Regions from separate parts of the Pseudoalteromonas sp. A757 genome, predicted to be linked through region 1. Evidence: predicted binding sites of a transcription regulator. Region 1 holds the regulator's gene; the other holds the start of a gene.
The links. The regulator sigma-54, encoded in region 1, starts transcription at its own class of promoters, with help from an activator protein. The targets are predictions, from matches to a motif close to GTTGGCACGNNNNTNGNNT.
Positions count from the first base shown of each region.

Region 2: a site for sigma-54 is predicted at 1,168-1,186, ahead of DRB05_RS20100 (P-II family nitrogen regulator). Genes of this name have one in related genera too.

Region 1 covers NZ_QNQN01000071.1:41,427-44,737, forward strand. Annotated here, with positions in the region: gene rapZ (RNase adapter RapZ) at 1-512, opposite strand, end outside; gene ptsN (PTS IIA-like nitrogen regulatory protein PtsN) at 505-963, opposite strand; gene hpf (ribosome hibernation promoting factor) at 965-1,252, opposite strand; gene DRB05_RS14445 (RNA polymerase factor sigma-54) at 1,282-2,781, opposite strand; gene lptB (LPS export ABC transporter ATP-binding protein) at 2,828-3,311, opposite strand, start outside.
Region 2 covers NZ_QNQN01000074.1:119,926-123,236, reverse strand. Annotated here, with positions in the region: gene DRB05_RS20105 (diguanylate cyclase) at 1-1,038, shown strand, start outside; gene DRB05_RS20100 (P-II family nitrogen regulator) at 1,228-1,566, shown strand; gene DRB05_RS20095 (ammonium transporter) at 1,580-2,809, shown strand; gene mrcB (penicillin-binding protein 1B) at 2,971-3,311, shown strand, end outside.

The sequences.
Region 1 (3,311 bases):
AAGGTAATAATGAGTTGTTTGTCTTTTTTACCTAAGATTTTTTCGCGAATATCTTCAGCAAGTTGATGAACGCTCAGGCCTGTAGTATCAATGAGGAAGTCGGCGCGAGTGATCAATACATCTAATAATTCTCGTTCTTTCTTAATTGCAACATCTAATGGGAGGTTATGCAGTGAAAGCGGGTGCAAACGGCGTGTTTCTGAGAAGCGTTTTATCAGGGTTTGATCGTCACTGTCTAAATAAAACAGGGTAGGTTTGGCGAAGCCTGGTAAGTACTCAAGAATGTCATTAAACTCGTCTTGTTCTTTAGGCAAGTTTCTAACATCAATGCTCACTGCAATTTTATTATAATTGTCGGAAACACTACGGACTAAAGAGGGCAGTAAGTTGACTGGAATATTATCTACACAATAGTAGCCTAAATCTTCCAATACTCGAAGCGCTACAGATTTACCAGAGCCAGATCGGCCACTGATAATGATAAGCTCGAGTCCTTTTTCTTCATCACTCATCAAATTCACCTTGGATCACTGCATATAACTCATCATCACTTTTTGCTTGCCTAAGCATTTTGCAAAAAGACTTGTCTTGGAGTGTATCAGCAATCGCCGCTAAGGTCTTCAGGTGCTGTTGATTATCACCTTCAGGTACGATGAATGCGACAAAAATATCGACCGGCTGCTTATCTATGGCTTCAAACTGGATCCCTTGCTCACTGACAAGTACCATTGCAAGGATTTTATCTAACCCTTCAAGTCGTCCATGAGGAATAGCAATGCCTTTACCAATCCCAGTGCTACCTAATTTCTCTCGCGCCATTAAAGCGTCCAAGATAGCATGCTGACTGGTATTTGGAATTTGACTATGAGCCAGTTCGCTGATGTATTCTAAAATACGTTTTTTGCTATTAAAAAGGACCGCAGCTTTACTGCAGTCCTTGTTCACTAATTCACTTAATTTCATCTTAGTGTCGAGTGAGCTTCTCTTTGTGTTTAATAACTTGACGATCTAGCTTGTTGATAAGGCCATCAATTGCGGCATACATATCTTGATGCTCTGTTGATGCAAATAGTTCGCCGCCGTTTACGTGTAATGTTGCTTCTGCTTTTTGTACTAGCTTCTCGACATCTAGGATCACATGCACGTTATTGATATGATCAAAGTGCCTTTCTAGCTTCGCAAACTTGTTGGTGACATAGTCTCTTAATGAGTCAGTAATTTCTACATGGCGACCAGTTAGATTTAGTTGCATAAGCATTTTTCCTTCTTGGGTTTTACGTCTTATATCAAACTTTTACGCTGATTTGACGGTGGAATGGCCAGGGATTCACGATATTTTGCAATCGTGCGTCTCGCTACCTTAATTCCTTGCTCAGCTAAGATATCTGCAATTTTGCTGTCACTCAATGGCTTCGCGGTATTTTCTGCAGCTATCAGCTTTTTGATAAGTGCCCTAATTGCTGTGGAAGAGCACTCACCTCCATTTTCTGTACTTACATGGCTAGAGAAGAAATACTTCAGCTCAAATATTCCCCGAGGTGTATGCATATATTTTTGTGTTGTCACACGGGAAATTGTGGACTCATGCATCTCAACCATTTCAGCAACATCATTTAGCACCATAGGGCGCATTGCTTCGGGGCCATGTTCAAAGAATGCCTGTTGTTGTTGCACAATGCAATTGGTAACTTTTAATAAAGTATCATTTCGGCTTTCTAAGCTTTTAATAAACCATTTTGCTTCTTGTAAATGAGAGCGAATAAACTGACTATCCGTACTGGATTTCGCCGTTCTAGACATCGCAGCGTAGTGATCGTTTACTCTTATTTTAGGCATAGCATCAGGGTTTAGCTCTACGACCCAACGACCTTTTACTTTTTTCACCGATACATCAGGGATCACATACTCAGGTTCTTCATGAATAATGCTTGCCGCAGGCTTTGGGTTAAGACTATGAATTAGCGTCATCACCTCTTTGAGATCGGCTTCTTTAAGGCGCGTTTTCTTAGCCAAAGTTCGATAGTCACGGCTGGCAAGCAAATCAATATGCTCTGTCAGGATCATTTTCGTTTCGGCAATCCATGGCGTATCTGGGGCGAATTGGTTTAGCTGAATACATAAGCATTCTTGTAAACTACGCGCAGCGATACCAACAGGGTCAAAAAGCTGAATACGTTTGAGTACGGCTTCGACTTCATCTAGCTCAATAGGCTCTTCGCTATCTTCGTCATTAATGCTCTCTAAAATGTCTTCGCAAGAGAGTGTTAAAATGCCTGACAGGTCGACCGCTTCAATAATCGCAATCGCAATAGCTCTATCTGTTGGACTAAATGGAGTCAACTCAAGTTGCCACATGAGATAATCATGGAGAGATTCAGAGGTTTCCCCTTGATAAACATTATCGTCATCAGGGAGTGGACCTGAGCTGGCGGCTGGAGCTGCGCTCATATACTCGTCCCAAGTGACATCCATGGCGAGATCATCGCTCACCGTGTCTTTGCTCATGGCGGTATCTGAGTCTATCTCATAGTCACTAACCGATGCTTCATCGCCTGAATTTTGATTATCTTCAGTGCTGCTCTTTTCTTGGCCGTGTTGGTCAGCATTTTCGCCGTCAGTATTATCACCTTCTTCCACTTCCAATAATGGATTGCTGTCTAATGCTTCTTGTATTTCCTGTTGCAGATCCAATGTACTAAGCTGCAGCAAGCGAATAGCTTGTTGCAGTTGTGGAGTCATTGTAAGTTGCTGCCCCATGCGCAGCTGTAATGATTGCCTCATGTATCTCTAACAATCCTTTTTAACAGTTATTAATACTACGTCTTAACTATAGCTTGAATTGTTCGCCTAGGTAGACATCTCTTACGGTTTGATCTGCCAAAACATGTTCTGGCGTGCCTGCAGCGATTAACTCACCATGTGAAACGATGTAGGCCTTTTCACATACGTCTAGTGTTTCTCTTACGTTGTGATCGGTGATTAATACACCGATACCGCGGTTTTTTAGGTGCTCTATGATTGTCTTTATATCTAACACCGAAATTGGATCAACACCAGCAAAAGGTTCATCTAACAGGATAAACTTGGGATTAGCGGCTAAAGCGCGAGCAATTTCTACCCGTCTTCTTTCGCCTCCCGATAATGCCATACCCTGTGAATCGCGAATATGTTGAATATTAAATTCATCTAATAACTCATTTAGCTCAGCCTCTCTTTCAACTTTAGTTAAGTCTTTTCGAGTTTCTAAAATCGCCATTAAATTTTGATAGACCGTGAGCTTTCTAAAGATTGAAGACTCTTGCGGAAGATAG
Region 2 (3,311 bases), on a different contig from region 1:
GTGCAGCTTACGCTCAGTCATAAAATCCCCACCGTGGTGCTGACTTCAAAAATAGATGAATATAGCCGCCAGCAAATGCTTGAAATGGGTGTGGTGGACTATGTGATTAAAGACAACCGCGATTCATATCTATATGCGGTTAAGTTAGCATCTAGATTGTTGAGAAACCAAGGTTGCAAGGCGTTGATAGCCGATGATTCTGTGATTAGTCGAGCGGTAATGAAGCAAATGCTTGAAAAGCAATTATTTACGGTGCTTGAGGCAGAAGATGGTGAACAGGCACTGGAGATGTTGCTATCTGACCATGAAATTAAACTGCTACTGACTGACTTTGCAATGCCGACGATGGATGGTTTTGAGCTGGTGAAATCCGTTCGCAATAGTCGTGGGCGAGATGAGTTGGCCATCATCGGTTTGTCTGGCGCCGGAAGCCATGGCTTGTCAGCAAAGTTTATCAAATACGGCGCCAATGACTTTTTGGCAAAGCCGTTTATGAGTGAAGAGTTTCATTGCCGTATCATGCAGACGATGGAACAGCTTAATTTGATTGCAGAAATCAAAGAATATGCCCATCGAGACTATTTAACAGGACTTTATAATCGCCGCTATTTCTGTCAGCAAGCGGAGCGTTTAATCAAAAACAAGCCGGGTCAGCATATATTGGCATTGTTAGACCTCGATCACTTTAAATCTATTAATGATCAATATGGCCATGAAAGCGGTGATGATGTACTTAAACAGGTCGCTGATTTACTGCGTAGTGCATTTGGCCACTATATTGTCGCACGTATTGGTGGCGAAGAGTTTGCGTTACTCATTCCAAGCTCCGATATGAAGGTGGCGCAGCAAATGTTGGAAGATTTCCGGGAACGTCTTGCTCAGCAGGCATTTAATATCCCAGCAGGTAAGTATTATTGCACCATCAGTATTGGCCTCGCCGCTTGCCAATCAAAGAGTTTAAGCGAAGTGATGCGCAAGGCAGATAAGGCCCTTTATAAAGCGAAAGACAAACAACGCAATTGCGTTATTGCGCATTAGTTTTTCGTTATTTGTGTGCTTATGCACCAACTCTGTTCAGTCTTAATATCAATGCACCTAGATGGTGCATTTTTTATGCGTAAAATTCCATCCCCCACTTTAATTCATTGTTAATTAAGGAATAAAAAATTTGGCACAAAGGTTGGATTACTGCATACAACAGGATCAACTGTCCTAAGGGGACTCAGCATGAAAATGATAAGTGCAATAATAAAACCATTTAAGCTTGATGAGGTACGTGAAGCGTTAGCCGATCTGGGGATTGAAGGCATGACGGTTGTTGACGTTAAAGGGTTCGGACGTCAGCGCGGCCATACCGAACTGTATCGCGGTGCAGAATATCAAGTCGATTTCATTCCAAAAATAAAAATAGAAATTGCGACGTTAAGCGAAAACGCTGAGCGCGTTGTGGAAACGGTTACAAAGGCTGCATTCACTGGAAAAATTGGTGACGGAAAAATCTTTGTTTACGACTTAGACCAAGTTGTTCGGATCCGTACCGGCGAACTTGATGAAGAAGCCATTTAAGGGGAGCCAAGCGATGGAAAATACAATAATAGAACTACAATTTTCATTAAATACTTTTTACTTTCTGATCTCTGGCGTCTTAGTTATGTGGATGGCAGCCGGATTCGCTATGCTTGAAGCGGGATTAGTACGCTCAAAAAATACCACTGAAATCCTCACCAAGAACGTCGCGCTGTACGCTATTGCTTGTACTATGTATCTGCTTATTGGTTACAACATCATGTATGTTGATAATGCCGAAGGTGGGGTTTTACCAAGTCTTGGCACGCTCATTGGCAGTGCTGCTGACGACGCCGACCATGCGCTGCAATCTGACTTTTTCTTCCAAGTGGTATTTGTTGCAACGGCTATGTCAATTGTCTCGGGCGCTGTTGCCGAGCGTATGAAATTGTGGGCGTTTTTAGCATTTTGTGTGGTGTTAACTGGCTTTATCTACCCGCTAGAAGGTTATTGGACATGGGGCGGTGGTTTCTTATCTGAGCTTGGCTTTGTTGATTTTGCAGGTTCTGCCATTGTACATGGTGCTGGCGCTGCAGCTGCACTTGCGGGTGTCCTGTTACTTGGTGCACGTAAGGGCAAGTATGGAAAAAACGGTGAGATCTATCCAATTCCTGGTTCCAACATGCCCCTGGCGACACTTGGCACCTTTATTTTGTGGATGGGATGGTTTGGCTTTAACGGTGGTTCTCAACTGTTCCTTGCTGATAAAGAAAATGCCATTGCTGTCAGCCAAATCATGTTAAATACCAATGCGGCGGCGGCGGCAGGTGCGGTTGCTGCACTGTTGGTGTGTAAATTAATGTGGGGCAAGGCAGATTTAACTATGGTGCTAAATGGTGCACTAGCAGGTCTGGTGACCATTACCGCTGAGCCTGCCTCTCCAACACCTGTATTAGCACTGATCCTTGGGGCGCTAGGTGGTGCATTGGTAGTGTTTAGTATCGTTGCGCTAGACAAAGCAAAAATTGATGATCCTGTCGGTGCTATTTCTGTTCACGGTATATGTGGTGCGCTAGGTGTGATGATGGTGCCATTTTCAAACTCAGACGCCACTTTCCAAGGTCAGGCTGTGGGACTTATTACCATTTTAGGTTTTGTTTTCATTGCTTCTTATATTGTCTGGAGTGTATTGAAAGCGAGCATGGGGATCCGCGTTGGCGAAGAAGAAGAGCTAAGTGGTATGGATCAACATGATTGTGGCGTAGATGCCTATCCCGAGTTCGTGACAGTTCGCGGACAGTAATACCAATTTGGCTCTCGGTCAATATTGTAAAGTTCTCGTTGTCTAAACAAAGTGAGTCCAGTAGGACTCACTTTTCTTTATAAATATTATTCTACTTTCAGCAGTTGTTAATTTAGGTTACCCTACCATCTTGCGATTCATTTTTTAGTTTTACTTGGGTCATGACGGATAAAAAGAAAAGAACATCTGCCAAAAAATCAAACGTCAAAGCGAACACTTCGCGTAAAAACAATACCCAGCAAAACGGTTCTAAGATGCAAAGAGTGAAAAGCCGTGTACTGAGCTCATTGTGGTCTTTCTTTTGGAAGGGGACCATTGCGGCGATATTCCTTGTAGCAATCTATATCATCTACCTAGACGCGAAAATAAGCCGGCAGTTTGAAGGCAATAAATGGGAACTTCCTGTTCAGGTTTATGCCAGATCGATGCAGTTTTTCCCTGATCAGTTCCTAAATGAGGATGAAGTGTTGTGGGAGCTGAAACGGCTTAATTATTCCCGTGT